Regions from separate parts of the Acidovorax sp. FG48 genome, predicted to be linked through region 2. Evidence: predicted binding sites of a transcription regulator. Region 2 holds the regulator's gene; each other region holds the start of a gene.
What was found. The regulator FNR, encoded in region 2, switches genes on or off when oxygen is low (the NO sensors DNR and NnrR bind a similar motif). The targets are predictions, from matches to a motif close to TTGATNNNNATCAA.
Positions count from the first base shown of each region.

Region 1: ACODSU_RS05325 (oxygen-binding di-iron domain-containing protein) is a predicted target of FNR. The motif match lies at 1,740-1,753, and genes of this name have one in related genera.
Region 3: ACODSU_RS14630 (TraR/DksA family transcriptional regulator) is a predicted target of FNR. The motif match lies at 4,873-4,886, and genes of this name have one in related genera.

Region 1 is NZ_JBMDJH010000003.1:94,855-105,337, reverse strand. It holds gene ACODSU_RS05340 (penicillin-binding protein 1A) at 1-1,095, shown strand, start outside; gene cyaY (iron donor protein CyaY) at 1,146-1,475, opposite strand; gene lptM (LPS translocon maturation chaperone LptM) at 1,488-1,694, shown strand; gene ACODSU_RS05325 (oxygen-binding di-iron domain-containing protein) at 1,810-2,637, shown strand; gene msrQ (protein-methionine-sulfoxide reductase heme-binding subunit MsrQ) at 2,703-3,359, opposite strand; gene msrP (protein-methionine-sulfoxide reductase catalytic subunit MsrP) at 3,421-4,425, opposite strand; gene ccsB (c-type cytochrome biogenesis protein CcsB) at 4,607-5,956, opposite strand; gene ACODSU_RS05305 (cytochrome c biogenesis protein ResB) at 5,953-8,106, opposite strand; gene ACODSU_RS05300 (c-type cytochrome) at 8,253-8,882, opposite strand; gene yihA (ribosome biogenesis GTP-binding protein YihA/YsxC) at 8,955-9,710, shown strand; gene ACODSU_RS05290 (alpha/beta fold hydrolase) at 9,761-10,483, shown strand, end outside.
Region 2 is NZ_JBMDJH010000006.1:35,420-45,902, reverse strand. It holds gene ACODSU_RS10620 (EAL domain-containing protein) at 1-1,983, opposite strand, end outside; gene ACODSU_RS10615 (cyclic di-GMP phosphodiesterase) at 1,980-3,302, opposite strand; gene ACODSU_RS10610 (sulfite exporter TauE/SafE family protein) at 3,506-4,231, opposite strand; gene hemN (oxygen-independent coproporphyrinogen III oxidase) at 4,237-5,619, opposite strand; gene fnr (fumarate/nitrate reduction transcriptional regulator Fnr) at 5,809-6,531, shown strand; gene ACODSU_RS10595 (hypothetical protein) at 6,633-6,929, opposite strand; gene ACODSU_RS10590 (FixH family protein) at 6,985-7,263, opposite strand; gene ccoG (cytochrome c oxidase accessory protein CcoG) at 7,328-8,773, opposite strand; gene ccoP (cytochrome-c oxidase, cbb3-type subunit III) at 8,866-9,780, opposite strand; gene ACODSU_RS10575 (CcoQ/FixQ family Cbb3-type cytochrome c oxidase assembly chaperone) at 9,805-9,942, opposite strand; gene ccoO (cytochrome-c oxidase, cbb3-type subunit II) at 9,959-10,483, opposite strand, start outside.
Region 3 is NZ_JBMDJH010000009.1:122,234-132,716, reverse strand. It holds gene ACODSU_RS14670 (DNA-directed RNA polymerase subunit alpha) at 1-441, shown strand, start outside; gene rplQ (50S ribosomal protein L17) at 596-988, shown strand; tRNA gene ACODSU_RS14660 (tRNA-Met) at 1,011-1,087, shown strand; gene nhaR (transcriptional activator NhaR) at 1,254-2,150, opposite strand; gene ACODSU_RS14650 (Rrf2 family transcriptional regulator) at 2,302-2,850, shown strand; gene ACODSU_RS14645 (MarC family protein) at 2,947-3,540, opposite strand; gene ACODSU_RS14640 (VOC family protein) at 3,537-3,950, opposite strand; gene ACODSU_RS14635 (hypothetical protein) at 4,003-4,377, opposite strand; gene ACODSU_RS14630 (TraR/DksA family transcriptional regulator) at 4,441-4,812, opposite strand; gene ACODSU_RS14625 (glutathione S-transferase) at 4,935-5,582, opposite strand; gene ACODSU_RS14620 (DUF2946 family protein) at 5,706-6,077, shown strand; gene ACODSU_RS14615 (TonB-dependent receptor) at 6,158-8,482, shown strand; gene ACODSU_RS14610 (YcnI family copper-binding membrane protein) at 8,497-9,057, shown strand; gene ACODSU_RS14605 (copper chaperone PCu(A)C) at 9,125-9,610, shown strand; gene ACODSU_RS14600 (PhaM family polyhydroxyalkanoate granule multifunctional regulatory protein) at 9,717-10,483, shown strand, end outside.

The DNA of each region.
Region 1 (10,483 bases), on a different contig from region 2:
AAGGGCGCCTGGGAAATTACACAGCTGCCCGAAGTGGAAGGCGCTTTTGTGGCTCTGGACCCGCGTAACGGCTCCATTCGTGCACTGGTGGGTGGCTTCGACTTCGACAAAAACAAGTTCAACCACGCGGCGCAGGCCTGGCGCCAGCCGGGCTCCAGCTTCAAGCCCTTCATTTACTCGGCGGCGCTCGAAAAAGGCTTCACCCCCACCACTGTGATCAACGACGCCCCGCTGTTCTTCGATGCGGGTGTCACCGGCGGCCAACCCTGGGAGCCCAAGAACTACGACGGCAAGTACGACGGCCCCATGAGCATGCGCACCGGCTTGGCGAAGTCCAAGAACATGATCTCCATCCGGATCCTGCAGGCCGTAGGCCCCAAGACGGCACAGGAATGGGTGGGACGGTTTGGATTCGACCCCGAGAAACACCCCGCCTACCTGACCATGGCGCTGGGTGCAGGCTCAGTGACGCCTCTGCAAATGGCCTCTGCGTATTCGGTGTTCGCCAACGGCGGGTACCGCATCAATCCTTGGCTGATCGCCAAGGTCACCGACCACAAGGGCCGGGTGATTTCAGAGATCACCCCCCCCGCGTTGAGTGAACAGCCACGTGCCATTGATGCGCGCAACGCCTATGTCATGAGCAGCCTGTTGCAGGAAGTAACCCGCACCGGTACCGCAGCGCGTGCTCAGGCCACCCTGAAGCGTCCCGATCTGTATGGCAAAACCGGCACCACCAATGATTCGGTGGACGCGTGGTTTGCCGGGTTCCAGCCCACCATCGCGGCCGTGACCTGGATTGGCTATGACACGCCGCGCAATCTGGGCAGCCGGGAAACCGGGGGCGGGCTGAGCCTGCCGGTGTGGATCAGCTTCATGGAGCGCGCGCTCAAGGGTGTGCCGGTGATGGAGCCCACGGTGCCGCCCGGTGTCGTGAATGTGGGCGGCGAGTGGTTCTACGAGGAATACGCTCGCAACGCGGGTGTTTCGAGCGTGGGGGTGGTGGAAGACCGATCCGTATCTCCGGCGGTAGCCCCCCAGGCGCCTCCGCCTTCTGAAGAGCGCAGTCGCATCCTGGACTTGTTCCGTAACTGATCGCCCCAACGCCCCAGCACCAGCCCCTTAGGCTGGCGGGGCGAAAACCGTCACGCAGAAAACTGCAGCGACATGCCGGACTGCTGTGACGCGTCGCGCGTGAGGCACGCAAAAAACTCCCCCGCGCCTTTGGTGTCCTGCCAGTGGCTGCCATCAAAACGGTAGTGGTAGCCGCCCGATCGGGCCGCCATCCACACCTCGTGCAGCGGCTTTTGCAGATTGATCACGATCTGGCTGCGATTGGGAAAGGTCAAGGTCACCATGCCCCCCGAGCGCTGGCTGTCCACATCGGCATCCGAGGTGTCGTTGATGCGATCACAACTGCGCTCGACGGCAAGCAGCAGTTGTTCGGCGTGGTCCATGAATTCGAGGTCGGTCATTACAATTTGCGCATGTTGAAAGCTCCCCAAATTCTAGTCAGGACGCTTGTCCTTGCTGCCAGTGCGGCAGCCCTCTTCGGTTGTGGTCAGCGGGGGCCGTTGTATCTGCCGACCGGCCCTGCAGCGAGCCAGCGTGCCACGCTGCCGCAAACACTCACGCCGGGCAACGACACCAACACTGCGCCGTCGCCTGCGGCCAGCGCCTCGCAGCCACGCTGAAGCATTCGATCGCCTGCGCAGAATGGCCAGGCAATGCGGTTTCGCTTGATTTCCATCAAGCACAAAGCTTAGGGGTACTCGTACAGTCTGCGCTTTATTGCACCGCAGGATGGCCATGGCCCTGGAACTCTACCGCGACAAAAATCATGCTTGCCTGATGTTCACCGACCTCATTGAGGAGGATGGGCAGGCCGTGCAGGCCAATCAGTTCCTGATCGTGGACGACGACACCGGCGCCATCATCGACCCGGGCGGCAACCTCGCGTTCAACGAGCTGTTCATGGGAATGACAAAGCATTTCCCGCCGCACAAGCTGTCGTACCTGATCGCCTCGCACGCAGACCCGGACATCATCGCCTCGCTGGACCGCTGGATGACCAGCACCAAGGCCAACCTGGTGATCTCACGTGTGTGGGAGCGCTTTGCACCGCACTTCACCAAGGTGGGCAAGACCGAAAACCGCGTGATCGGAGTGCCCGACGGTGGCGGCCACCTGCCTCTGGGGCGCCATGAGCTGGTGTTGCTGCCTGCGCACTTCATGCACTCCGAGGGCAACTTCCACTTCTACGACCCGGTCAGCCGCATCCTGTTCACGGGCGACCTGGGGGTGTCCATGATGTCAGGGGCCGAGGCCCGTGTGCCGGTGACTGACCTCAAGGCGCACATTCCGCGCATGGAGGGGTTCCACCGCCGCTACATGGTGTCCAACAAAATCCTGCGCCTGTGGGCACGCATGGCACGGCAGCTCGACATTGCCATGATCGTGCCGCAGCATGGTGCCCCGATCATGGGCAAGGAAGCCATTAGCGACTTCTTTGAATGGATCGAGAACCTGATGTGCGGCATCGACCTGTTCGATGATCGCGCCTACCAGATTCCCACCGCGTACATCGACCCTGTGACCCGGCAGATGCGCCCTGCGCTGCGGGCAGTCAATGGGTGAATGTTGGTCAAATCGACTGCAAGCGCTACAACTACATGCCCAAGAAGCTATAAATTTAATAGCATTTAACGTCCCGGAGATCCAGCGGCTGTCCGTCTTGCCGCTGAACCGGCCGGTGCAGCCGACCGCTTTTGCAGTCGGTGCCAAAGTCGCCAGCCCAGCAGCGCGCCGAGGATGGCGGCATAGATGGTCACTTCACCAAAATTGTTCTTGCCCGCACGCATCCAGAAGAAATGCAGCACCGCCAGCCCGGCCACGGCATAGACAGTGCGGTGCAGCGCCTGCCAGCGCTTGCCGCCCAAGGCCTTGATCGCGCGATTGAACGACGTCGCAGCCAACAGGGCCAGCAACACCAGGGCCAATGTGCCCACCAGGATGAAGGGCCGCTTGGCGATGTCGTGCAGGATGTCCGGGATGTCGAAACCCATGTCGAACCAGCTGTAGCTCAGCAGGTGCAGCACTCCGTAAAAGAACACAAACAAACCCAGCATGCGCCGAAACCGCGCCAGTTGCGGGGTGGCGGTAATGACGCGCAGTGGAGTGATCGCCAGCACCAGGCAAAGCGCCCGCAGCGTCCAGTCACCAGTGGCGCGGATCAACGCCTCTGCAGGGTTGGCGCCCAGCTGGTTCGCCACCGCCGCGTAGACCAGCCATGCCAGCGGCAACAGGCACAACACAAACACCACCGGTTTGGCGGCGGGGTGGAGCAATAGTTTTCGCATCGCGATTCAAGAACCACCGTGGCCTCGCACACTGCCCAGGAAGGCGGCGAGGCCCGGGAGATCAGTAGAACTTCTTGAGGTCCATGCCCGCGTAGAGCTGGCCGACCTGGGCTTCGTAGCCGTTGAACATCAAGGTCTTGCGCTTCTTGGCAAACAAGCCGTCTTCACCAATACGCCGCTCGGTCGCCTGGCTCCAGCGGGGGTGGTCCACATTGGGGTTCACGTTGGAATAGAACCCGTACTCCTGCTGGGCCGCCTTGTTCCACGCGGTGCCTGGCTCCTTTTCGACAAAGCGGATCTTCACGATGCTCTTGGCGCTCTTGAAGCCGTACTTCCATGGCACCACCAGACGCACCGGGGCGCCGTTCTGGTTGGGCAGCACTTCGCCGTACATGCCGAAGGCCAGCAAGGTCAGCGGGTGCATGGCCTCGTCCATGCGCAGGCCTTCCACATAAGGCCAGTCTAGCACGCGCGAGCCCACGAAGGGCATGGTGGCCTTGTCGGCCAGGGTCACAAACTCCACGTACTTGGCGCTGCCCTGGGGCTCCACCCGCTTGATCAGCTCAGCCAGCGAGTACCCCACCCACGGGATGACCATGGACCAGCCTTCGACGCAGCGCAGTCTGTAAATGCGTTCTTCCTGCGCGCTCAGCTTGATCAGGTCTTCAATGCCGTACTTGCCGGGCTTCTTAACCAGGCCCTCAACCTCCACCGTCCACGGGCTGGTCTTGAGAGTGTGCGCATTGCGGGCGGGGTCGGCCTTGTCGGTGCCAAATTCGTAGAAATTGTTGTAGGTGCTCGCGTCCTTGTAGTCCGTGAGCTTCTCCATGGAGACGGCACCCGCTACTGCCGACTTGGCCCCCGCCAGAGGCGCCAGCTTGCCAGGGCGCGTGACCGCCACCTGCTGCGCCAGGGCCTCCCGGCCCGCCCATGCGGCCATGGCGGCACCGGCAGCGCCGCCCGCCATCAGCTTGAGCATCTGGCGACGGTCTTCGTAGACCGAGCGGGGGGTGATTTCGGAGGAGTACGGGTGGTTGAAACCCGAATCGCGTGAGGGGATCAGCATGGTGGCTCCGGTCATTTAGGGGGAAACAGCTGCAGCGGTAGAGCAGAACAACTGTTAGTTCGTTCCCTGGACCACTCAGGTTACACCGAAGACGCAATAGTTGCTGTGCACCTGCAAATGCCCGACATGCACGCCGCGCCCGTTGACGATCTGGCAGGGATCGTCAACAGCGCTCGCCCTCTCAGAGCGTGCCGTAGCTGTGCAGGCCGCTCAGGAACATGTTGACGCCCAGGAACGCGAAGGTCGTCACTGCCAGCCCCACCAGCGCCCACCAGGCGGACACTGTGCCGCGCAGGCCCTTCATGAGCCGCATGTGCAGCCAGGCCGCGTAGTTGAGCCAGACGATCAGGGCCCAGGTTTCCTTGGGGTCCCAGCTCCAGTAGCCGCCCCAGGCCTCTGCCGCCCACAGCGCGCCCAACACCGTGGCGATGGTGAAGAAGGCAAAGCCCACGGCGATGGACTTGTACATCACGTCGTCCAGGATCTCGAACGAGGGCAGGCGCGCCGCGATGCGCTTGCGGCCCAGCAGAATGCCCGCAACGATGAAGGCCGAAATGCCAAAGTACACCATCCAGTAACTGCCGCCGTTTTCCGTCGCGCCCTGGCGGAACACGATGGGCTCGAAACACAGCACCACGCCCAGCAGCCACAGTGGCGCCAGCTTGTACCAGCGGGTTTCGGTGGCCTGCTGCTTGATCAGGTAGGCAAACGCCACCATGGCCGACAGCGCAAACGTGCCATAACCGATGAAATTAGCGGGCACGTGCAGCTTCATCCACCAGCTCTTGAGCGCGGGGACCAGCGGCTGGATCTCATGCGCCTCGCGCACCACGGTGTACCAGAGCAAAAAGCCCACGGCAGCACTGACCACCAGCATCACAAAACCACCCAGCGCGCGCGTGTCGTACTGCTGCTCGTAGTACAGATAGAACGCGGCCGTCATCCAGCAAAACAGAACGAACACTTCGTAGAGGTTGCTGACCGGGATGTGGCCGATGTCCGGGCCGATCAGGTAGCTTTCGTACCAGCGCACCAGCGTGCCGATGAGCGCCATCGCCACCGCCACCCAGGCAATGCGCGAGCCCAGCATGCTCATCGTCTTGCCTTCACCGCGCGCAAACATGCCCACCCAGTAAAACGCCGTGCTGATGAAAAACAGCATGCTCATCCACAGGATGGCCGACTGGCTGGACAGGAAATACTTGAGGCCGAACACCGTGTCCGCCCGCGCCAGGCTGCCCGCCCCGTCTTGCTGGTACAGGCCAATGGCCATGAGCGCTACGGCCGCCACCACCAGCATCAGCACGCGCAGCGGGCGCCAGAACCAGCCCAGCCAGATGGTGCACGGGATGGCTCCCAGCAAAATGCCCTTTTCATAGACATCCATGAAGGCGCCGTAGCGCTGCAGCGCATACAGCCCGCCCACGGCCACGATGGCGGCAAACAGCCAGTCCAACCAGTTGCGGCGCGAGAAGAACCCCTCGTTCAGGGTGATCGTGGTAGCGGTCGAGGTAGAAGTCGCGGTGTTCATGCGGTGCCTTCGCGGGGCGATGCCCCGATCAGTTTTTGTGCGAGCTGGACAAACTCCTGGTCGCCGTCCATGGTCTTGCGGTTGGTGGACAGGGCCATGGTGGCGTGGGTACGGCCATCCTGCGGGGCCACCCAGACCCACACGCGCCGCTCGCGCACGTAGAGCATGGCAAAAACGCCCAGGATCAGCAAGGCGCAGCCCAGATAGACAACATTCTTGCCAGGGGCTCGCGCCACCTGGAACACGCTGGCCTGGACCTGGGTGAAGTCCTTAAGTTCAAACGCTAGCGGCGCTGGGTAGATCTGCGCATCGCTGAGGGAGAGCACGGCCTGGGTCATGAAACCCCGGGTCTGATTGTCCTGCGGCAGCGGCGGCAGGCCCTCACGCTGGCGGGTCAACTGGGCCAGCTCGAACAGCGTGCCGTTCAGGATGCGCACCAGCACCTCGCCTGCGCGCGCACGCTCCGCCTCTGGCACATTGGCTTCCATGAAGTCCGAGATGGCCTGCAGCCCGCCCGTGGGCTTGCCATCGACCACGCCACGCCCTGCGAACAACGCCAGCGCGCGCACGGCAGACTGCTGCAGTTGCTCGGCCAGGTCGGGGCGCGAGGCATCCATGGCCTGGGACACGTAGCGGCGTACCGCCTGCTCCCGGGCCTGGGGGTCGGCCAGGGCGGCCTTCATGCGCATGAAACCGTCCATGCTGCCCTTGTCATCCGCCGGCACCCGCAGGTAGCGGAAGGGCTCTGCCGGGGACTCGCGCACCCCCAGCAGGAACACTGGCACGCCATCGCCGGTGTCCACCGGCAGCATGTAGTTGTGGAACTCCCGCGCCTGGCCGGCAGCATCACGCAGCTTATAGCTCACGCTGGGGCCGACGTTGCGCAGTTCTTTCTTGGTGACGGTCTTGTTGGCGGCGCCCAGGCGCGACTCCACCGATTCGCGCAGGTCCACCTTGCGCACGTCGGCGCCACTGCCACCCGGGCCAGCGCCACCAAAGTTCTCGACGTTGATGGTGCGCAGCGCCGTGAACTCCAGCGTCAGCGTATCGCTGCCAGGGCCACCGCCCTTGTTGGTGAGCTGCGTGGAGTTGCCCACCACCCCTTCGACATCGAAAGGCTTGGCCCCCGCCACCATGGGTACGGCGCGCAGCTTGAGGTGCGAGCCGCCGTCGTCAAAGCTCGACTGGTAGATCTCGATGCCCTTGTAGCTGGCCGGGTGGTTCACCTCGACGCGTGCAGGCGTCTTCTCGCCCGTGGCCTTGTCGTGGATGATGATTTCGCTGGCGAACAGCTTGGGCATGCCCGTGGAGTAGTGCTCCACGATGAACTTCTTGAGCTCGATCGCAAACGGCAGGTCCTGCAGCAGCACACCGTCGGACTGGCTCAGGATGGCCGTGCTCGACTGCGTGCCCTCGGCCACGAGCAGGTTGCCCCGGAAGGTGGGGTTGCGCTCGGACAGGCGGTGCTCGGGCTTCACATCGGCGATCAGTCCGCCCCCGGTGTAGACCGACTTGCCCCCCAGCAGCATCTGCGCCCGCACGATGAGGTCGCCGTCCAGCAGGCCACCCACACACACCAGCACGATGGCGCTGTGCGCCGCGATGTAGCCGATCTTGTTGGCCGCCCCCGCCTTGGCCGCCACCATCCAGCCGGTGCCTGGGCCGGCGGCAGTGTCGCGCTGCTGCAGGCGCACCTTCCATCCGCCACCCGCCAGCAGCGTGCCAATGCGACGTGCCTCGGCCTCGGCAGAGTCGCTGAGCGCAGCCTCAGCCTTGTGGTGAAACGCCTTCAGGCTTTGCTCGCGGATGTTCTCTTTGTAGACCTTGAGGTCGGTGAGGATCTTGGGCGTGTTGCGGGCAATGCACAGCGAGGTGCTGATCACTAGGAACGCCAGGATCAGCAGGAACCACCAGGCGCTGTACACCGCGTTGAGCTGGATGGCGCCAAACAACTCGGCCCAGAACGGTCCGAACTGGTTGACGTAGTTGGCCGAAGGTTCGTGCTGCTTGAGCACCGTGCCGATGACCGAGGCGATGCAGATCACCGTCAGCAGCGAGATGGCGAACCGCATCGAAGACAGCAGCTCGACCCCGGCGCGCAAGGCCTGGGAGCCGGACTTCATGCGAAGGCCCTGGGTGTTGTCGGACATGGGTGGGTGCGGTGTCTGCGAAGCGCGAAAGAAAAAGGGCGGGACCATCGCTGCGATGGACCCGCCCTTTTTGGGGTTGTTATTGGCGGTAGGTTCCGTGCCGCCCGGTCAATCAGGCCGGGGCATGACAAATATCAAGCAATCACTCAACGCAGGCCGGCGATGTAGTCCGCCACGGCCTTGATTTCCTTGTCGTTGAGCTTGGCGGCGACCTGGGTCATCTGGATGCTGTTGGCGCGCGAGCCGTCACGGAACATGTTCAGCTGCGACACCGTGTAGTCGGCGTGCTGGCCCGACAGGCGGGGGTACTGCGCAGGGATGCCAGCGCCATTGGGGCTATGGCAGCCAGCGCACGCGGCGATCTGGCGGTCGGCAATGCCGCCGCGGTAGATGCGTTCACCCATGGCCACCAGGTCCTTGTCCTTGGCAAAGCCGGCCTTGGCGGGCTTGGACGTGAGCCAGTAGGCGATATTGCGCATGTCGTCATCCGACAGGGCCGTAGCAAAGCCCTTCATGATGGCGTTGTTGCGCTTGCCGGACTTGAATTCCTGCAGCTGCTTGACCAAGTATTCGGGGTGTTGCTGCGACAGCTTGGGATTGGCCGCGATGGCCGAATTGCCGTCTGCGCCGTGGCAGGCCGCACACACCGCAGTGAAGCTGGCCTCGCCCTTGACGAGATCCGGCTTGGCCGCTTTGGGTGCGTCACCCGCTGCAAAGGCCGAAAAAACAGGTGCTGCCAGTGCGGCAGCCGTCAGCAATGAGGCGAGCAACTTCATATCGAGGGTGTGTGTTTATGTGCGCAAAACCTCGCGATTCTACAATGATGGTTCTTTCTCTCCCAACTCCCCATGACGACACCCCCCTCTGCGCCAGTTGCTGGCTCTCTCCCGCCCGCACCTGACGCCAAAATCGCCATGGGCTGGATGCACACCGCCCGGTTCCTCACCACGGCGGCGCAGCTGCACCACCTGCCGCCCATCGACGTACCCGAAATCGCTTTCGTGGGCCGTTCCAACGCGGGCAAATCCACCTGCATCAACACCCTCACCCAGCAAAAGCAGCTGGCGTTTGCGTCCAAAAAGCCAGGGCGCACCCAGCACATCAATTTGTTCTCGCTGGGCAAACAGGGGGTGATGGACGCCGTACTGGCCGACTTGCCCGGCTATGGCTACGCGGCCGTGTCGCGCTCGGACAAGGTGCGCTGGCAGCAGGTGATGGTGAACTACCTAGTCAGCCGCCCTGGTCTCACCGGCATCGTGCTGCTGTGCGACCCGCGCCTGGGCCTGACCGAGCTGGACGAGGCGTTGCTCGAAGTGGTGCGCCCCCGCGTGGAAGAAGGGCTCAAGTTCCTCATCGTGCTGACCAAGGCCGACAAGCTCACGCGCGCCGAACAGGCCAAGGTGCTGTCGATTACGCGACTGCACGCCGGCGGTGGCGAGGTGAAGATGTTCTCGGCTCTCAAAAAGCAAGGGGTGGATGAAGTCGCCCAGTTGCTGTGGCAGTGGGCGCACCCGGTGAAGCCCCTCGCCGAAGAGCCCCCTGCGGCTGCGGACAGCAGCAGCCCCGCACAGCCTTCGCCCACCAGCGAATCCGAGCCCAACTAGCCGCAAGCGCAATCGATTCATGCGCTGGCAGCTACAGAATGCATAGCGCCATGATCCAAGATTGCCCTGTTGACCTCCCCCACGGAATCACCCTGCACTGCCGCGTGAGCGGCATCCCCGGGCGCCCGGTGCTGCTGTTCCTGCACGGGTTCCCCGAGGGGGCCTTCATCTGGGACGAACTCCTGCTGCACTTTGCCCGCCCCGAAAACGGCGGCTACCGCTGCGTGGCGCCCTACCTGCGCGGGTTTGGCCCGTCCAGCAGCCCGCAGGCGGTAGACGCGTACCGCGCCAAGCACCTGGTGCAGGACCTGGTGGCCCTCATCGCCCACGAATGCCCCGGCAGCGCGCTGGAATGCCTGATTGCGCATGACTGGGGCGGCGCCGTGGCGTGGAACCTGGCCAACCAGCAGCCCCAGCTGATGAAGCGCCTGGCCATCATCAACTCGCCCCACCCCGGCGCGTTTGTGCGCGAGCTGTCGCACAACGCTGCGCAGCAGGCGGGCAGCCAGTACATGCATTTCTTGTGCAGGCCTGATGCCGAGGCCCTGCTGGCCGAAGACGACTTCCGCCGCCTGTTCGCCTTTTTCAACGCCCCGGACGGCAGCGCCCCCGCATGGCTGACCGACGAGGTGCGCGCCCAGTACCGGGCCTTGTGGCAGCAAGGCCTGCAGGGTGCCTGCAACTACTACCGCGCCAGCCCCATCCGCCCGCCGCGCGAGGGCGACCCGGGCGCCCAGGCCGTCACCCTGCCCGAGTCGATGTTGACGGTGGAC
Region 2 (10,483 bases):
CGCCAGCAGGCGCGTGATGCGGTCCACAAAGTCGGGCTGACGAAACTCCAGCGCTGATACGTTCACGGAAATCATGATCGGCGAGCCGCTGTGCATCCAGAGTGCGGCCTCGCGCACCGCCTGCTCCATCACCCAGGCGCCCAAGGTCACGATGTAGCCCGATTCTTCCGCCAGCGGAATGAACACCGCAGGGGATACCGCGCCAAACTCGGGGTCCGTCCAGCGCAGCAGCGCCTCGGCCCCGGTGATGCGCCCGGTCGCCATATTGACCTGGGGCTGGTAGTGCACGGCCATGCGCTGCAGACCCAGCGCCTGGCGCATCGCATGCTCCATCTGCATGCGCGCGAGCAGGTTGGCGTTCATCTGCGGCTGGTAAAAGCCGTAGCTGCCGCGCCCACGCTCCTTGACCCGGTACATCGCGGTGTCGGACTGCTTGATCAGGTCGTCCAACGTAGCGCCATCCTGCGGGTACAGCGCAATGCCGATACTGCACTGGATCGAGAAGCCCATGCTGTCGAGCATGAAGGGCTTGAGCATGTCGTCCAGAATCCGGCGCGCCACACTTTCGGCCACCGATGCATCACCCCCATGCAGGTAGATGACAAATTCATCCCCGCCGAGACGGCACAGCATGTCGGTTTGCCGCAAGCAGGTCTGCAGGCGTTCAGCCACCAACTGCAGCACCCGGTCTCCAAAAGGGTGCCCCAGGGAGTCATTGATGATCTTGAAGCGGTCCATGTCCAGGAACAGGATCGCGAAGCCGGTGTCGCTCTGGCGCGCCCCTTGGATGGCGGTATCCACGCGCTGCGAGAGCAGCAGGCGGTTGGGAAGACCCGTCAGTGCGTCGCTGTAGGCCAGCTCTTCAATGCGTTTTTGCGCGGCGTGCTGCAGTGTCAGGTCGCGCATGAAGCCGATGCTCTGCACCAGCCGCCCTTCATCATCGCGCAAGGCCACCCACGACAGCTGCACCGCGCAGTAAGCGCCGTTGTCACGGGGCAGCCACAACTCGCCCTCCCAGAAGCCATCCTTGGCCCAGCCCTGCAGCACCTGCTCCATGAAGGAGGCATCCGAGCCTCCTCCAAACAGCGAGGCCGCCACACAGCCTTCAAAACCCTTGGCCGTGGGACCGACCAGCCGCTCACACCCGGGGTTCATCCGCATGATGCGGTGCTGGCTGTCGGCGATGAAGATCGCATCCAGGCTGGACTCAAACACGCGCGCGGCCAAACGAAGGCTGGCCTGCGTCTCGGTCTGCCGGGTGATGTCCCGGAACGAATACACACGCCCCACTGCGCGGCCCTGACTGAACTGCGGCACCGTGCGCATCTCCAGCACCACGCCGTTGCGCAGCTCGACAATGTCGGTGCTCTCCTGCATGGGTTCGCGGTCGATGGCTGCCAGGCGCTCGGCATAGAAGCGGGGGTCCGACACCTGGTCCGCCATGAAGGCGTACACCGCCGCATCGTCGCGCTCCACCAGCAACTGGCGCGGCAGGTTCCACAGCTGGGCCAGACGCTGGTTGAATGCGCGCACACGGCGATCCAGTCCACACACCAGCATGCCATCAGCGGCAGAATCCAGCGTGGCACGCAGCTCGGACAACAGTGTCTCCAGTTCACGCTCAGTGGTCTCCTGGAGGCTGCGGTCCAGCATGGTCAGCAGCAGCACCGTACTACCACCCTCCCCCCAAGGCACACGCCGGACACAACGTTGCACCGGCACCAAGCTGCCATCAGCACGCAGCAAACTGGTATGGGCAGTCACGCCCTGCGCAATCACATCGACTGGCTCCGACCAGAACGCCAGCTCCTGGGGCGTGCTGGCCAAGTCCAGCACAGACCGCCCTCGCATGGCGGCGGCAGACAACCCGGTGAGGCGCGCGGCGCATGCGTTGGCTTGCAGGATGTGTTGGCTGGCCTCATCCAGGAGCCACACGGCCTCCTGCAGGCCATCCAGCCACCCGAGCGATTGGAGATCGTTCACGCCGCAGCCTCGTCAGGGCCGGGACTGACCGCTCGCTCAAAAAAGTAACAGATCCGCTGCCGGGGAGACAGGTAGTCCAGCGCGTCACGCGGCAGTTGTGCGGGCTTGAGGCTGCGCCGTATGCCCAGTTCAGGGACAGTTTCCAGATCCAGGATCGGCGCCTCTTCCTTGGGCACCCGTGGGTCGTGCACGATGACCTTGGGCCGCAACGGCCGCGACGAGTTGACCGAGGCCACGATGGCATACCGGTCATTGACCAATTGCACGATGGAGCCGGGCGGGTAGACCCCCATCATGCGAATGAAAGCCCCCAGGACCACCGAATCAAAACGGGCCTTGAGCTGGGCAAAGATGACGGAGAGCGCCTCGTGGGGCGTCAGCGCCGTTACTCCCATGGCCGGGTTGCACATGCGGTCGTACTGGTTGACCAGCGCCAGGACCTGGCTCATGCGCCCCAGATCGGGCCCCTTCAGGCGCTGGGGAAAACCACTGCCGTCACACATTTCGTGGTGCCGCGCCACGGCCGTGAGCACTGCATCGGCAAACCCCATGCGTTTGGCCAGGGCAACGGATTCCGCCACGTGGGTCTCGTAGCGTGTCCGCTCCATGGGGATCATGGAAGGGGTGGGCTGGCGCAGATTGGGCGGCAGCTTGAGCTTGCCAATGTCGTGGATCAATGCGGCCACACCCAGATCGTGCAGTTCCTCGCTCTTCATGCCCAGGGACCGCCCCAGCAGCAACGAAATCACCATCACATTGATCGGATGCAATCCGTTGCGCTCGCCCACGCCCTCGGACAGCAGCCGGATGACGGAGTCGCCGTTTTCCAGCAGTTCGGTCACGCATCCAGAGACCAGCGCCTCGCCCTTGGCCCTGGCCTGGTCCGGGTGCTCGGAAACCGTGCGCTCCATGGACTGGTACTGACGGGTGGCTTCTGAGAAACGCTGATTGCAGGCGGCCAAGGCCCGGTTTTGTGCTTCCAGCAGCTCACGGCGACGCTGTGCCTCGGGGTCTACGACAGTGGCCGTCCCAGGCCCGGGCGCATCCAGGCCGTTGGGCGGTGGGGCTGTCATCTCGGGCACGCTCCAGGCAGCAGGCACCAGCTCCTGCAGTTCTGGATCGCTCTTTTTGGGGACGTAACGTACCTCGGTCAACCCCAGCTCGCGCAAGGTGGCGATCTGTTCCGACGACGCCACCCGGAAACTGCTGGTCGGGAACGGATGGTGCATCCAGCCCACGTCGAGCTGGATGTACATGCCGACACGCAATTGGCTGATGTCGATGAGGATGGATGAGTTCACGTCAGGCGCACGATACATGGCGACATCAATGCCACCAATAGTTACGCAGATTATCACCAGTTCCAGTGACGTGGCGAAGAACCGGCAGACCGCGCGGCGATCCGGCAACACTTGGCAGAAATCGGGCCTGACTGGAGCACCGCAATACCTTGGGCTGAGGCATCGCCCCGCTTGGAACCAGCGGGCGATTGGCGGTGACAGGACAAATCAGCGCCGCCCGCTCAGCGGCACCAGAGCGATGGCTTGTAAATGAGATCCATCCACAACGCCCAGGCAGCGACCGCGCACAGCATGGCGCCTGCGGCCCTCGTGCCCCACTGAGCCCGTGCGAGATTCAGGCGGTTGCGAAGGCTGCTCCAAGCCCAGGGGCCACCCACCAGCCAGACCCCGCTGCCCACGGCAAACAGGGCCATGGTCAGGGCCCCCTCCAGCGCCCCTCCACTGAGCGCCGCGACCAACAGGGCCGAGTAGAGCAACCCGCAAGGCATCAGGGCCCACAGAACCCCGGCCGCCATCACGCCGCCTGGCGCCCCGACCAGCGGTCGAACACGCGCCCATACGGAGCGGCCCGCCTGCTCCACCCAGGCAGGCTGCCGGGACTGCACCATCATCATGAGCCCCCAGGCCATGACTGCCACGTGCATCAGCGTCCAGGCGGGACGCAACGCGGTGGTCTGCTGGGTCAGCCATGCCAGACTGTCCATGGCCAAGGCCGCCAATGCACCGGCACTGGCATATCCCACCAGGCGCCCCAAATGAAAGGCCACGGTACGCTGGAGCGCACCGCCACGCGGCGCCCAGCGCACCACCTGCTCAGCACTGTCCTCCGCCGGTGGCGCGCCGCCCTGCCCCACGAGTGCTCCGCAAGGCGCGGAGCACATGGCCAGGCAGTGGGACCCGCCAGCGAGTCCCATGAGCAAAGCAGTCCAGCCGACCGTGGCAAGCATAGGTATCAGATGATGCGCGAAAACCGGGCGCGGTTGCGGTCTGCCTGCAGATAGCGGTCAAAAACCATGGCGATGCCCCGCACGAAGAACCAACCGGTCGCGGTCACTTCAATGCCCTCAGGCCCAACGCGCACCAGCCCTTGCTCCTGCATGCCCTCCAATTGGGCCAACTCCGCCGCGAAATACTGACGGAAGTCGATCAGCCACGCCTGCTCCATCGGCTCGAACAGCAGTTCCCCTTGGCACATCAGGGCCATGATGGCCGCACGGCGTACCAGGTCGTCGCGCGTGAGCGCCAACCCGCGCACTACGGGCAACCGCCCTTGGTCCAGGAAGTCGTAGTACTCATCCAGCGTCTTGGAGTTCTGGCTGTAGGTTGCCCCCACACGGCCAATGGCCGATACGCCCAAGCCGATCAAATCGCAGTCCGGCTGCGTGCTATAGCCCTGGAAGTTGCGGTGCAGGCGCCCCTGGCGCTTGGCCACGGCCAGGGCGTCGGTGGGCAGCGCAAAGTGGTCCATGCCCACGTACACGTATCCAGCATCCATGAAGGCATCGAGCGAGCGCGACAACATGGAAAGCTTGCTCGCGCCCGTGGGCAACTCCGCAGAGATGATGCGGCGCTGTGGCTTGAAACGCTCTGGCAGGTGCGCGTAGGCATACAGCGCGATGCGGTCAGGCCGCAGTTGTGCCACCTGGGCCAGCGTGCGGTCAAAAGACTCGGGCGTCTGGCGCGGCAGGCCGTAGATCAAATCCACATTCACCGAGTCAAAGCCCAACGAACGCGCAGATTCGACCAGCGCAAACACCTGCTCGGCAGGCTGGATGCGGTGCACAGCCTTCTGCACTTCGGCATCAAAGTCCTGTACGCCAAAACTCAGCCGGTTAAAACCCAGCTCAGCCAACAGTGCAAGACGCTCTGCATTAACGGTGCGGGGGTCCACCTCGATCGAGTATTCCCCCCCAGGCGCGAGCGTGAAGCTGCGCTTGAGCATGGCCATCAGCTCTCTCAGGCCCGAATCGGAGAGGAAGGTGGGTGTGCCTCCCCCCAGGTGCAGTTGACTCACCACCTGTCCTACGCCACAGTGCGCGGTGTGCAGGTCGATCTCGCGGCTCAGGTAGCGCAAGTAGACCTCGGCGCGGTCATGGTGCTTGGTGATGATCTTGTTGCAGGCGCAGTAGTAACACAGGGATTCGCAAAACGGGATGTGCACGTACAGGGACAGCGGCATGGCCTTGGCCAGCGTGCCCGAGCGGCGCTGTTGCAGCGCCAGCACATAGTCTTCCTGACCAAACGCCTCCACGAAACGGTCGGCCGTTGGATAGGATGTATAGCGGGGCCCTGGCACGTCAAAGCGGCGCAGAAGGTCTGGCGAAACAGCAGTCATGGGGAAATTTCCTTGCGTACACCTTGACTGTGCCGTAGGCTCTGGGACATGTCCTTGACCTGCATCAAGTGAACCCGCAAGCGATACAGCGACAATTTGATGAAGGTCAGCCGCTTGCCCGCGCTCTGTATTCAGGTTCGTGTACGGCAAGCGCGATATGCTTGACCGCTAACCCAAGCCCATGTGTCTATGAACCCGCTCACCATCAAAGTCGCCTGCTCCAACTGCAACCTTCGCGAGCTGTGCATGCCCGTGGGCTTGAACGAAGAGCAACTGCAGCGCATTGACGAGGTCGTTGCTGTCCGCCGCAAGGTCAAGCGCGGCGGCACGCTGTTTCGCAATGGCGAGTCCTTCACGTCCCTGTATGCCATCCGCACCGGTTTTTTCAAGACCTGTGTAGCCACCGAAGACGGTCGCGACCAGGTCACGGGCTTCCAGATGGCGGGCGAGATCATCGGGCTGGACGGCATCGTGAATGACCACCACACCTGTGACGCAGTGGCCCTGGAAGATGCCGAGGTCTGCGTCATGCCTTTCGACCGCATCGAAGAACTCTCCCGCGAAGTCACGGCCCTGCAGCACCACGTGCACAAGATCATGAGCCGCGAGATCGTGCGCGAACATGGTGTGATGCTGCTGCTGGGCAGCATGCGTGCCGAGGAGCGCCTGGCGGCCTTCTTGCTCAACCTGGTGCAGCGCCTGCATGCACGGGGTTTCTCGCAATCAGAACTGGTGCTGCGCATGACGCGCGAAGAGATCGGAAGCTACCTGGGCCTCAAACTTGAAACAGTGAGCCGCACCTTCTCCAAGTTTGTGGAAGAAGGCATCGTGGAAGTCAAACAGCGCCATGTGCGCATCCTCGACACCGATGCCCTGCGACGCATTGTGAACAGCCAGCAGACCTGCCACTGATTACGGCCCCTCGTCGGCTGAGAGTCGGGGCCGTACCAAAGTCCGCCGGTCCCTTTTAAAACGGCATGCAGCGCATGTCCGCATGAACCGGCGAAAAAGGCTCAGGAGCAAGACGACGATGTCTTGCGGCAATCGTCAGGGCGCTCCCCGTCGGGCACGGGACAGCGGTTGACCTCAAACGGGGACATGGACAGTAGCGTGGTCAATGCGCTGGTGGCCATGGTGATGGCCCAGAACACAAAAAATGCGAGGGTGTACACCCCCTGCCTCGACAGCGCCAGAGGCTGCCCGAACCAGTGCAGGTCCTGGGGGTCCACCATGGCAAAAACCAGCATCTCCAGCACACCCGCCATCAAAAAGGCGGGCCATGCAATCCACATCAGGCGTTGCGTCCACATATAGGTTCTGTCTCCTGGTGCTGCCGGGGTCGCCAGGGTGTGCGACCCTGGGGTTTCAGCGTGGTTGGTCTTGCACAGGGGTGGCCGCATGGTTGCGGGCCTTGAGGGCCGGCGCCAGACTCTTTTCCGGCGCCACCAGTGCCTTGTTGATTTCGATGCCTTGGCGGTAGTAGTCCTCCGCCACCACGGGGTCGGGCCGCGAAATCGCCAGCCACAGCGTCACAAAGCCCGCCACGATCACGATCAGAGGCCCGGCAATCACCAGCCACACATGGCCAAACTTCCACCAGGGTACGGTTGCCGCCGGGGTTGCAATGGCAGGGTTTGAAGACATGGTGCTTTACTCCTCAACAATATCGGTCAAAGTGCGGCCCTGAAGGGCCCCACCGGAATACCGCTCAGCGCGGTACAAGGAACACGGATTTCTCCGTGACATGGGCCGCTGCTCCTACGGCCTGCACATCAAACTGAACGGCGTGCGATCCGGGCGTGGCGGAACCATAAGGAATCTGCAACCGCACGGCCACCCAGCGAGACTCTGCCGCGCCAATGTCCACTTCAGCCTCGGAAGCCACTTCGAGCCCCTCCAGGCCCCGCGCACTGATGCGATAACGCTGCTCGCCCTCGGTGGCATTCATGATCTGCAGCCGGTAAATGTTCTCCAGCTTGCCACCTGCCACGATGCGCGAGAGCGCAGCGCGGTCCCGCACCACATCCACCTTCAGCGGCGTGCGCACCACCAGGCTGGCCAACATGGCCACGCAAAGGGTGACCAGCACAGCGCTGTAGATCAGCACGCGGGGGCGCAGCACGCGGCGCAACATCTGCGACTGGGTCCAGTGCTTGGCCACGCCGTTCTGGGTCGAATAGCGGATGAGCCCACGCGGGTACTGCATCTTGTCCATCACGGTGTTGCAGGCGTCCACACACAGGCCACAGCCGATGCATTCGTACTGCAAGCCCTTGCGGATGTCGATGCCCACGGGACAGACCTGCACACACAGCGAGCAGTCAATGCAATCGCCCAGCCCCTGGGCTTTGTAGTCGATGTTCTTCTTGCGCGGACCACGCTGCTCGCCACGTTCAGGGTCGTAGGTAACGATCAGCGTATCTTTATCAAACATCGCGCTTTGAAAGCGCGCATAAGGGCACATGTACTTGCAGACCTGCTCGCGCATGAAGCCCGCATTGCCATAGGTGGCAAAACCGTAGAACAGCACCCAGAAAATCTGCCAGCTGCCCTGGAACGCCAGCAGCTCGCTGCCCAGCTCTCGAATGGGGACGAAGTACCCCACAAAAGTAAACCCGGTCCACAGGGCCACCGCGATCCACACCACTTGCTTGAAAAACTTCTTGCGGATCTTCTCGAACGTCCAGGGGCCGTTGTCCAGGCGGAGCCGGGCACTGCGATCGCCTTCGATCTTGTGCTCGATCCACATGAACATTTCGGTGTACACCGTCTGCGGGCACGCAAAGCCACACCACAGACGCCCGGCCACTGCGGTGAACAGGAACAGCGACAACGCCGAAATGATCAGAAGGCCGGTGAGGTAGATGAAATCCTGCGGATACAGCACCAGGCCAAAGATGTAGAACCTGCGAGCCCCCAGGTCAAACAGCACCATCTGGCGCTGGCCCCACTCAAACCACGGCAACCCGTAAAACACCAGCTGTGTGAGAAACACCATGCCCCAGCGCCAGCGCGCAAACAGGCCGCTGATGGAGCGCGGGTAGATCTTCTTTTGCGCTTCGTACAGCGAGATGATCTCGCCCGCAGAAGACGCATCTGCCGCGACTGGCGTAATCGGGATGACCTTGCGAGCCGGCTCGCTGGGTGTGCTCATGGTGTCGCTTTGTGAACGGAGATAAGGCGTAAGAGGGGTGCCTTCAAATGGAAACCCGGGCCGTGCGTCTCACGCACCGCCCGGCAGCCAGGTCAGCGTGCAGCCACCTGCTTGTTCGACAGGCCCCACACATAGGCAGAGAGTACGCCGATCTGCGCCTCGGTCAACTTTTCAGCCTGTGCAGGCATCTGGTTGACCTTGCCGTTGTTGATCATGGCGGTGATGGCGGCCTCGCCCCAGCCATGCAGCCAGATGTCATCGGTCAGGTTAGGCGCGCCCAGCGCCTGGTTGCCCTTGCCGTCCATGCCGTGGCAGGCTGCGCAGGCGGCAAACTTGGCCTTGCCCAGCGATGCGCGCAGCGAGTCATGGGGGCTGCCCGACAGACTCAGCACGTAGTGCGACAGGTTACGCACGTCTTCCGGGGAGCCCACTGCGGCTGCCATGGGAGGCATGTTGCCGATGCGGCCCTTCTCCAGCGTCTCGCGGATCTTCTCGGGCGTGCCGCCGTGCAGCCAGTCGTTGTCCGTCAGGTTCGGAAAGCCCTTGCTGCCGCGCGCATCCGAGCCGTGGCACTGTGCGCAGTTGTTCATGAACAAACGCTCGCCAATGGCATGGGCCTGGGGGTCTGCGGCAACGTCTTCAGGCTTCATGGAGGCAAAGCGTGCGTACAGCGGCTCCAGCTCCGTCTTGGCCTTGGCCATTTCGGCTTCGTACTCGCCCTTCTGCGTCCAGTTGAGCTTGCCGGTGAAGCTGCCCAGACCTGGATAGGCGGCCAGGTAGCCCAGGCCAAAGACGATGGTGATGACGAACAGCCACACCCACCAGCGCGGCAGGGGGTTGTTCATCTCGACCAGGTCCTCATCCCAGACGTGGCCAGTTGTATTGTCGGAGGTGGCCACCACCTTCTTGCGGCCCGCCATCCAAAGCAGGATGCCGCAGGCGATGATGCCGACCAGGGTCAGCGTGGTCACAAAGACCGACCAGAAATTGCTGGTGAAGTCACTCATGGGGTGTTCTCGTTCTGGTGAAGGTCAATCTGTCTCGAAAGGCAGCTGGGCTGCCTCGTCGAACCGGGCCTTGTTGCGGCCTCGGTAGGCCCAGACCCAGATGCCAATGAAGCAGGCCATCGATGCCAGGGTGGCGACGATGCGCATGGTGGTGATGTCCATGGGATATCTCCTTTGCTTACTTGAGCGCACGGCCCATGACTTGCAGGTAGGCGATGAGCGCATCCTGCTCCGTCTTGCCCTTGACCTCGCCCGCCGCAGCCGTGATCTGCTCGTCGGTGTAAGGCACGCCCACGGTGCGCAGGGCCTTCATGCGGGGCGCCATCACTGCTGGGTCCACCTGGTTCTTTTCAAGCCAGGGGTATGCGGGCATGTTGGACTCGGGCACCACATCGCGGGGGTTGTTCAGGTGGATGCGATGCCATTCGTCGCTGTACTTGCCACCCACGCGGTGCAGGTCGGGACCCGTGCGCTTGCTACCCCACTGGAAGGGGTGGTCATACACAAATTCGCCCGCCACCGAGTAGTGGCCGTAGCGCAGGGTCTCGGCGCGGAAGGGGCGGATCATCTGCGAGTGGCAGTTGTAGCAACCCTCGCGGATGTAGATGTCGCGGCCTGCCAGCTGCAGGGCGTTGTATGGCTCGACACCCTTGACCGCCTCGGTCGTGGACTTCTGGAAGAAGAGGGGCACGATCTCGACCAG
Region 3 (10,483 bases), on a different contig from region 2:
AGCGCCCGTGTGGAGCAGCGTACCGACCTGGACAAGCTGGTGGTCGAGATCGAAACCAACGGTGCGATCACTGCCGAAGACGCTGTGCGCGCATCGGCCAAGATCCTGGTGGAACAGCTGGCGGTATTTGCGCAGCTCGAAGGCGGCGAACTGGCTGCATTCGATGCACCTGCAGGCCCACGTGGTAATGCGACGTTCGATCCGATCCTGCTGCGTCCTGTGGACGAGCTGGAACTGACCGTGCGTTCTGCCAACTGCCTGAAGGCGGAGAACATCTATTACATCGGTGACCTGATCCAGCGCACCGAGAACGAGCTGCTCAAGACGCCTAACCTGGGTCGCAAGTCGCTCAACGAAATCAAGGAAGTGCTGGCATCGCGCGGCCTCACCTTGGGCATGAAGCTTGAGAACTGGCCTCCAGCAGGTCTGGACAAGCGTTAAGCCAAAGCTATAATCGAAGGCTGCCCAAAGTTTGGGCGCCCGGTTTGATGTCCTCCGAAAGGGGGACTTTTCGTTCCTCACGGGGAACAGTGCCTCGGACAGTACCTGATCCGGCTGCCCGATTTAATTACATAGACAGTAGAAAGAAAGCACCATGCGCCACGGACACGGCCTTCGCAAACTCAACCGCACCAGCTCGCACCGCCTCGCGATGCTGCAGAACATGATGAACTCGCTCATCGAGCACGAAGTCATCAAGACCACCGTTCCCAAGGCCAAGGAACTGCGCCGCGTGATCGAGCCCATGATCACCCTGGCCAAGGAAGACTCCGTGGCCAACCGCCGCCTGGCTTTCAACCGTCTGCGCGACCGTGATAGCGTGACCAAGCTGTTCAACGACCTGGGCCCCCGTTTCAAGGTGCGTCCTGGTGGCTACACCCGCATCCTGAAGATGGGCTTCCGCGTGGGCGACAATGCGCCCATGGCCCTGGTCGAACTGGTCGACCGTGCTGCAGAAACCGAAAATAATTCGGCAGCAGCTGAATAATAGGGTATAATTTACTCCTTATCGCGCGATGGAGCAGTCTGGTAGCTCGTTGGGCTCATAACCCAAAGGTCGGAGGTTCAAATCCTTCTCGCGCAACCAAAACATAGCAATCCTTGCTAAAGCAAAACGCCCACTACCCAGTGGGCGTTTTTGTTTGTGCGCCCGATGGTTGACGCGCTAGGCGCTGCCAAGGGTGGATTGCCTTCGCGGTCTCCTGTTCAGACTGCCGTGGAGGTGCCCGACTACCGCGACGTTTCCGACGGGCTCAATGGGCAAAAAGATCCGCCTTCGCGGCTTTGGTGATGGCCACCACACAAGGGTGGGTGATGCGCCTTTCGACGGAGATGGCAAAGAACTCCTCCACCAGTTCGGAGGAGCGCCCGATGACTTCCACGCCAAACTGGGCCGTGGTCTCCTCGTCCAGTACGGAGGGGGAGGTGAAGATGCCCCGGCCTTCACGTCCAAACGCATTCATCAACGCACTGTCGTCGAACTCACCGACCAGGCGGGGCTGCAGTTGGTGCTTGTTCAGCCAATGGTCGAGCTGCTGGCGCACGGACGACATGGGGCCTTGAATGAGCATGGGCGCGCCATGCAGGCACTGTGGGAAGGGTCCCTCCAGCTGGGCCCTCAAGGCGGGGGCGCACAGAAAACTCATGCTGCTGGTGCCCAGCGGGTGGTTGAAGGCCTTGACGCCGATCTTGTTGGACACCGGCTCATCGGCCAGCACCAGGTCCAGCCGGTGCAGGCTCAACTGCGCAATCAGTTCGGGAAACTTGCCCTCATGGCAGGTCATGTGCACGCGCTGCGGCATCCCCAGCGCGGGCTCCAGCAGGTGGTAGGCGACGGATTTGGCAATCGAGTCGGCCACGCCCACCCGGAACTCCAGGGGCTTCTCCTGCCCCCGCGCCAGCCGGATGGATTTTTCCAGCTCGTCCCCCAGCGCAAAGATCTGCTCAGCATAGCCCAGTGCCACGCGGCCCTCGCTGGTCAGCTCCAGGCCGCGCCCCCGCTTGCGGAACAGGTCGTGGCCCAGCCATTCTTCCAGCTGCTTGATCTGGCCAGACAGCGTTTGCGGGGTGGTGTTCAGCTGCTCACCCGCCCGCATCACGCCGCCTGCCTTGGCCACCGTCCAGAAGTAACGCAAGTGCTTGAAATTCATGGAGACCTCAAAGCTTCGAAAAAATCGAAGAAAAAAACACGATAAAACGAATATACGCGAAGTATGAAACTATCTACATTGACGTTTGGCAGCTTCCGTGGCGATCTGCGCTGCGGCCTGTAGCTGCCTGTGTTCACAAGGAGTAGCAACGATGCGTATCACGACCCGAGGACAGCTGGCGGTATCCGCCATGACCGACCTGGCCCTGCGCCAGAAGCTGCGGCCCGTGCCCTTGTCCACCATCAGCGCGCGGCAGGGCATTTCCCTTTCCTACCTGGAGCAGCTGTTCAGCGCGCTGCGCCGTGCCGGCCTCGTGGACAGTACCCGCGGACCAGGCGGCGGCTACACGCTGGCGCGGCGGGCCGAGCAGGTGTCGGTGGCCGAAATCATCCTGGCGGTGGAGAACCTCAAGAACGACGAGCTGCAGAACCTTGGCGCTGGCCAGGCTGCGCAGGTCAAATCCATGACGGGCGAGCTGTGGACCAGCTTCAACTCCCGCGTGATGGAATACCTGCAGTCGGTGACGCTGCAGGACTTGGTGGACCAGGCCCTGAAGCAGGGCACGGTGGTGGAGGAAAAGGCCCCGGCTGCCCGGACCAAGCTGCCCCTGGCGCCCAAGCCCCGTCCACTGATGGCGCGGGTCAATGTGCCCAACTCGGTGTTTGCCTTGGGGAGCATGCCGATCCTGCAGCGCCGCTGAGGCGAAGGGACCCCGCGGTGGTGCAAGGCGTCGGGTGCGGTGCCACGCCCACCGAGGCTGGCGCAGCGGCAGGCTGCCTGGCTGCCGACGGCTACGTTACAACTGGTGTGCGAGCTGCTTGATGCCCCGGATCAGCATCTCGACAGAGATCGCAACCAGGACCAGACCCATCAGGCGTTCAAACGCCATCACCACGCGTTCGCCCACCAGGCGCTGGATGCGTTCGGCCAGCAAGAGCACCACGGCACACACGGCCATGGTGACGCACAGCGCGCCCACCCATTCCCATCGCCGCTCCGGCGCCTGGGCCACCAGCAGCATGACGGTGGCCAGTGCCGAAGGGCCTGCCAGCGCAGGAATGGCCAGCGGCACGATCAGCGGCTCGCCGGGCAGCTCCGCCTGCGGACCATCTGCCGACGGAAAGATCATGCGCAGCGCGATCAAAAACAGCACCACGGCGCCGGCAATCTGCAGCGACAGGTCGCTCAGGTTCATCACCCGCAGAAACTCTGCCCCGAAGAACAGGAACACCAGCAGCAGGGCAAACGCAATCAGCACCTCCCGCAGGATCACCCGCGCCCGGCGCTCGGGCGCCACGCCCCGCAGGGCATTGGCAAAGATAGGGATGTTGCCCAGCGGATCGGTGATCAGCAGGAGCAGGATGGTGGCCGACGCGAAGGTGTAGCTCACGTTGCGTACACCGCGTCCAGCGAGCGAAAGCCCTTGATCTCGATCGGATTGCCGCTGGGGTCGTGGAAGAACATCGTCCACTGCTCGCCGGGCTGGCCTTCAAAGCGCACCTGCGGCTCCAGCACGAAGGCAGTGCCGGCGGCCTTCAACCGCGCGGCCAGTGCATGCCAGTCGGGGAGTTCCAGAATGGCGCCGAAATGCGGCATGGGGACCAGGTGGTCCCCCACATGCCCGGTGCGGGCGCTGGCAAACGGTGTGCCCAGGTGCAACGAGATCTGGTGGCCAAAAAAATCGAAGTCCACCCAGGTGTCGGTGCTTCGGCCTTCCTGGCAGCCCAGCACGCCGCCGTAAAAGCGGCGGGCGGCGTCCAGGTCGGTGACGTGAAAGGCGAGGTGAAAGAGGCTGCGCATCCCGCAGAGGATAGCAGCCAGGGGCCACGCCGTGGCGTGGCCGGGAGGTCGGTCAGGCGACCGACGGATCGGCGGCCATGTTGTCAAACTTCTTGAAGTACTGGCGCGCCATGGCCACCAGCTGGGCGTCTGTCGGATGGTCCGCGGCCACCGAGTCCACGACCACGCCGGCCACGGCCGCATGGTGTTTGGCGGTCCAGTCGCGGAACTGGTTGCGCACCAGGCCCGGGCCGGCCAGCAGCACCTCGCGGGTGTGGGTCAGGGCCTGGGCCACTTCGGCAAAAAACGGTGCGAGGTCTTCGGCCTTGCCCTGGTGCTTGTGGTGGCTGCGGGACTTGATGCGCTGAGCTTCGGCGTGTTCGCGGTCGAACATCACCACATGGGCTTCGGATTGGTCCATCCAGACAACGGCGTGAAAAGTGCTCATGAATCGGCTTTCTTGAAGTGATGACAAAAACGGGAAGGAAGAGGGGGGAGCGGGCGAACCTGCTCACGCAGCACGCGGGTGTTGCTCGGCCTTTTCCTGGCAATGCACGCAGCGCGCTGCCTCGGGTTGGGCATGCAGGCGGGCGGCGGTGATGTGGGCGCCGCAGTCTGTGCACTCGCCATATGTGCCCGCTTCGATGCGGGCGAGGGCGGCTTCGACAGCCGCTAGGTGCGCAGTTTCGCGTTCGCCCAGGGCAAATTCCAGTTCGCGCTCGGTGGCCACCTGGGCGCGTGGGTCTTCCGGTTGCCCAAAGTGTTCAGCGGCCACTTCGGCGCGACCGATGACGCCGCCGCGCTGTGCGGCCAGCTGGGCCAGCAGCTCGGACTGCCGGGTCAGCAACTGCTGGCGAAATGGGGCGGCTTGGGTCTTGTCCATGCGGGGTCTCCTCGGGGTGATCGGATACCTGCATGGTGCGCCTGTGCGCGGCGCGGTGGGTTGACCAAGGTCAAGGGATGGCGCGCGGTGTCACTGCCCGGTGACACCGCTGCGGGGAGGGCTCAGCGCTTGGGCGGGCGCGCCAGCATTTCGGCTGTGTTGGTCTTGCGGTCCGCGTTCACGCGCTGCACATGGGGGCGCTCGGCCATGCGGGCCAGGTAGTCGCGCACGGGCAGGTCGGCCAGGTAGTCCTTGCCGTAGACGATCTTGGTGGCCGAGCTGACCAGCGGCAGGTGCACGATGGCCGCGCAGTCGGCCATGGTGAAGGTGTCGCCGCCCACGTAGGGGCTGAACTGGGCCAGCTGGCCGAAGGCGGCAATGTTCTTCTGCAGCTGTGCGCCGACCTTTTCCTTGGCCGTCTCGCTCACGGTGCCGCCAAAGAAGGCCTGGGGATACAGGTTGCGCGCGACCAGCTCCAGGTGCAGTTCCAGGAATGTGATCAGCTCGCGCACCTTGGCGGCTTGGTAGGGGTCGGCCGGGATCAGCGGGTGCTCGGGATGGGCGGCTTCGATGTAGTCGGCCATCACGGCAGACTCACACAGCGGTCCCTGCGGCGTGCGCAGGTAGGGCACCTTGCCCAGCGGGCTGGCGCTGCGGTCGGTTTCGCCCACCCAGGCCAGCTCTTCGGTGAACGGCAGGCCCTTTTCGAGCAGGGCCAGCTTGACCTTGTTGTAGTAGTTGCTGGCCGAAAAGCCGCAGAGTGTGAGCATGGCGTGTCTCCTTGTTTGTGGTGTTGGCAGGCGCACATCCTAGGTCGGTGGGTGGCGTCAAGCGGTCACGCAGATGACCCGCGCGCCGGTCGGCGCGAGCCGCGCACCTACAATGGCGCCTCCATGTCCTTGCCGTCCCTGCAAACCCTTCGCAGCCTTCGCTGGCTCGCCCGCCTGGTGCTGGCGTGGTTTGTGTTGTCGATCGGCGTGGCGGTGGCGTCGCCGCTGGTGCATCCGCAGGCCATGGAGCTGATTTGCTCGGGCTCGGGCGCCATCAAGGTGCTGGTCAAGACCGACGACGGCGCCAAGGAACTGTCCAGCCACACGCTGGACTGCCCGCTGTGTGCGCATGTGGGCGCTCCCCCTCCCGCATCCCAGGCCCAGCTGCCTGTGGTTCACCCCCTGGCGCATGCCCTGCGCCCCATCCCTGCCGCGCACATTGCAGCGCGCACTGCCGCGCCGCTGCCGCCGCGCGGGCCCCCATCGCTCTCCTGAAATCGCTATTGATTCGATAGCTGCTTGCGCATGATTCACCTGCGCTTGCGGCCTATTTGGCTTGATTTTCAGGAGTTTCCATGCGCAAAAGCCGCATGGCGCTGGCCGTGGCCAGTGCCTTTCCCCTCGTCCTGGGCATCACGTATGCCGGTGCTTCCTCCGCCGCTGATAGCGCAAGCACCAGCACTGCCAGCCATGCCCCGGTCAAGGAACTGGGCGTGGTTACCATCAGCGGTGGCCAGCCCACCTCTCTGCCCACGCAGATCCCCACCACCATCGAAGGCGTGACGCGCGAGCAGATCGAGCACTCGATCAACGCCACCGACAGCGAAGACGCCCTCAAGTACCTGCCCAGTCTGCTGGTGCGCAAGCGCTACATCGGCGACTACAACCACGCCGTGTTGTCCACCCGCGCGTCGGGCACGGGCAACCCGGCGCGCTCCATGGTGTTTGCCGATGGCATCTTGCTGAGTAACTACCTGGGCAACGGCCCCACCAACGCGCCGCGCTGGATGCTGGTCACGCCCGAAGAGATCGAGCGCGTGGACGTGCTCTACGGCCCGTTCTCGGCCGCCTACGCAGGCAACTCGGTGGGCGCGGTGGTGGACTACCTTACGCGCATGCCGACGAAGTTTGAGGCGCACGGGCAGGTGAGCTACCAGCACCAGCCGTTCGACCTGTACAGCACCAACGGCACCTACGGCGGCAAGCAGGTGAGCGCCTCGGTGGGCAATAAGAATGGCGACTGGTCGTGGTTCCTTAACTTCAACAAGACCGACAGCGAAGGCCAGCCGCTCACCTTCCCCACGCGCCTCGTGTCGGCAGGTGCCGTGGGCAGTGCGGGCACACCCGTGACGGGCGCCGTACTGGACAACAACCGCAGCAACCAGCCCTGGTATCTGCTGGGCACCGCCACGCAGTACCACACGCAGCAAGACCACATCAAGGCCAAGATCGCTTACGACTTCTCGCCCACGGTGCGGGCCGCCTACACCTTGGGCTGGTGGCACAACGAGTCCGAAGGTCGGCCCACCAGCTACCTGCGCGACGCCAATGGCAATGCGGTGTACAGCGGCACGGTCAACATCAACGGCCGCTCGTTCGCGCTCACGCCCACCGACTTCAACGTCTCCAACGAAGACCTCACGCATTTCATGCACGGCCTGTCGGTCAAGAGCCGCACGCAAGGCGTGTTTGACTGGGAGGTAGCCGCCAGCCTGTACGACTACCAGACCGACACCCTGCGCGCCGCCACCGTGGCACTGCCCGCGGCGCTGAACGGCGGGGCAGGGCGCATTGTCAACAGCAAGGGCACGGGCTGGAACACCCTGGCCGCCAAGGGCACCTGGCGGCCTGATGGGGTGTTGGGCGCACACATCGTGGACTTTGGCCTGCAGCGCGACAGCTACCAGCTGCGCACCGTGGAGAACACCACGACCAACTGGATCAACGGTGCCGCAGGTGCCCGCAACCAAGCCTTCAACGGCGACACGCAGCTCATCGGCCTGTGGGCGCAAGACACCTGGAAGATCGCGCCCCAATGGAAGGCCGTGCTGGGCGCTCGCGCCGAGCGTTGGAGCGCCAGCAACGGCCAGACAGGCAACGCCACCACCACCGTGGGCCACCCTGATCGCAACGAAAACTACCTCTCGCCCAAGGCTGCGGTGGCCTACCAGGCCAGCGACCTCTGGGTGCTCAAGGCATCGACAGGCCGCGCCGTACGCATGCCCACGGTGTCTGAGCTGTACCAGGGCGGCATCAGCGGCAGCGGCACGCTCATCAACAACGACCCCAACCTCAAGCCCGAAAAGAGCTGGACCACCGAGCTGACGGCCGAGCGGGACCTAGGCAACGGTTTGCTGCGCCTGACGGCGTTCTTTGAGCGCACCAAGGACGCGCTGTACTCTCAGACCAATGTGCTCGTCACCCCCAACGTCACCAACGTGCAGAACGTGGACGCCATCAGTACCAAGGGCATTGAGCTGTCGTACCAGGCCGCCAACGTCTTCGTGCGTGGGCTGGAGCTGGGCAGCAGCCTGACCTGGACAGACTCCAAGATCACGCGCAACGACAAGTTCCCCGCCAGCGTCGGCAAATGGCAACCACGCATCCCCGAGTGGCGCGCTACCGCCGTGGCCACCTACCGGCCGGACGATAAATGGTCGTACACCCTGGGCGCGCGCTACAGCGGCAAGCAATACAGCACGCTCGACAACAGCGATCCCAACGGTTTTGCCTACCAGGGCGCAAGCCGCTACTTCACTACCGATGTGCGCGTGCGCTACCAGATCACCAAAGCGGTCAGCGCCGCCGTGGGCATCGACAACCTGAACAACTACCAGTTCTGGAACTTCCACCCCTACCCGCAGCGCAGCTACATGGCTGAGTTGAAGGTCTCCCTCTGAAAGGAATACTCCCCATGTTGTTGAATACTATGAAAAAGATAGCTGCTGCCGCATGTTTGACTAGCGCTACCGCCCTGTTTGGCACTGCATCGGCCCATGTGGTGCTTGAATACCAGGTGGCACCGGCCGGCGCTAGCTACAAGGCCGCGTTCAAGGTGGGCCACGGCTGCGGCGCATCGCCCACGCGGCAGGTGGTGGTGGACATCCCCGCGGGCATGCGCGGCGCGCGCCCCATGCCCAAGCCGGGCTGGACGCTCGACGTGCAGCGCGACAAGCTGGCACAGCCGTACACCAGCCATGGCCGCACCATCACCGAAGACGTGGTGCGCGTGACCTGGACAGCCAAGACCGCAGACGACATGCTGCAGAGCGCCCACTACGACGAGTTCGTGCTGGTCGCCACCGCCCCCGAGCAAGCAGGAACCGTGTACTGGCCCGTGCGCCAGGTCTGCGTCGAAGGCCGTAACGACTGGGTGGATGTGCCCCAGGCGGGCCAGAAGCTGTCAGACCTCAAGTCCCCTGCGGCAGCGCTGGAGATTCTGCCCAGCGGTGGCGCGGCTGCCCACAATCATTGACAGTCGGGCCCAGCCCCTCATCCCCCTCTATCCCTCTTTTCTTTGAGCCAACCGAAAGACATTCACCATGAAAACACTGCTTCACACCGCCGCCATCATTGCTGCACTGCTCAGCGCCCCGGCATGGGCGCAGACCGCCGCCGTCAAGGTCGAAGGCGCCTGGGCCCGCGCCAGCGTGCAGGGCCAGAAGGCCACGGGCGCGTTCATGCGCCTCACGGCCAAGGACGGCGCGCGCCTGGTGCGCGCCGAGTCGCCCGCGGCCGGCCTGGCCGAAGTGCACGAGATGAAGATGGAAGGCGACATCATGAAGATGCGCGCCGTGCCCGCGCTGGACCTGCCGGCGGGCAAGACGGTGGAGCTCAAGCCCGGCGGCTACCACGTCATGCTGCTGGACCTGAAGGCGCCGCTGGCCAAGGACAGCACGGTGCCGCTCACCCTGGTGTTCCAGGACGCCAAGGGCGTGGAAAGCAAGCTGAACCTGACGGTGCCGGTGGGCACCTCCGCACCCGGCGGCGCCACGGCGGGCAGCATGATGGATGGGCACAAACACTGAGATCCCCACGACCGCAGCGCCTTCGCGGGCGCAACGCATTGGAGTAAGCTGTGCCTCCTCAAGAACCTGGAGCAGGTTCCAACGACCCACCTCTCGCGGAGCGGCCATGAGCGACACATCCAACAACTTCGGTTTCGGCAAATTCGTCCCCGGTTTTGACTTTCTGCAAAGCCTGGCCAAGGGGGCGTCCAGCAGCATTCCGCAGTTGCCCAACCTCTCCAACTGGGTGGCCCCCACCATCAGCGTGGAAGAGCTGGAAAAGCGCATTGAAGAGCTGAAGGCCGTGCAGTTCTGGTTGGAGCAGAACTCCCGCGCGCTGGCCGCCACCATCCAGGCGCTGGAGGTGCAGAAGATGACCCTGGCCACGCTCAAGGGCATGAACTTCAGCATGGGCGATGTGGCCAACGCCTTCAAGCTCAAGACCGCCGACACAGTGATGAGTGGCGTGCAAAAGGCCGCCGACACCGTGAGCGGCGCCGCCGAGGCCGTGGCTGGTGCGGCGGCCCGCGTCACGGGCCGCGCCGCCGCTGAGGAAGCACCGGAAGAGACCGAGGACGACGCTGAGCCGGCCGCCAAATCCAAGCCCAAAGCCAAGGGCAAGACTGCGGCTGCGGCCGAGCCCGCCGTGGTGGACCCGATGCAGTGGTGGGGAGCGCTCACCAGCCAGTTCCAGCAGATCGCGGCCAACGCCATGAAGGACGCGGCCAAGCAGACTGCCATCGACACCACCAAGAACATGGCCACCGGCCTGGCCAAGGAAGCCCTGAAGACGGCCACCGGCATGGCCAGCCAGTTTGCGGCCAAGGGCATGCAGACCATGCAGGGCGGCGCCAAGCGCGCGGCGGCATCATCCGCAGGCGCCGCAAAAAAGAC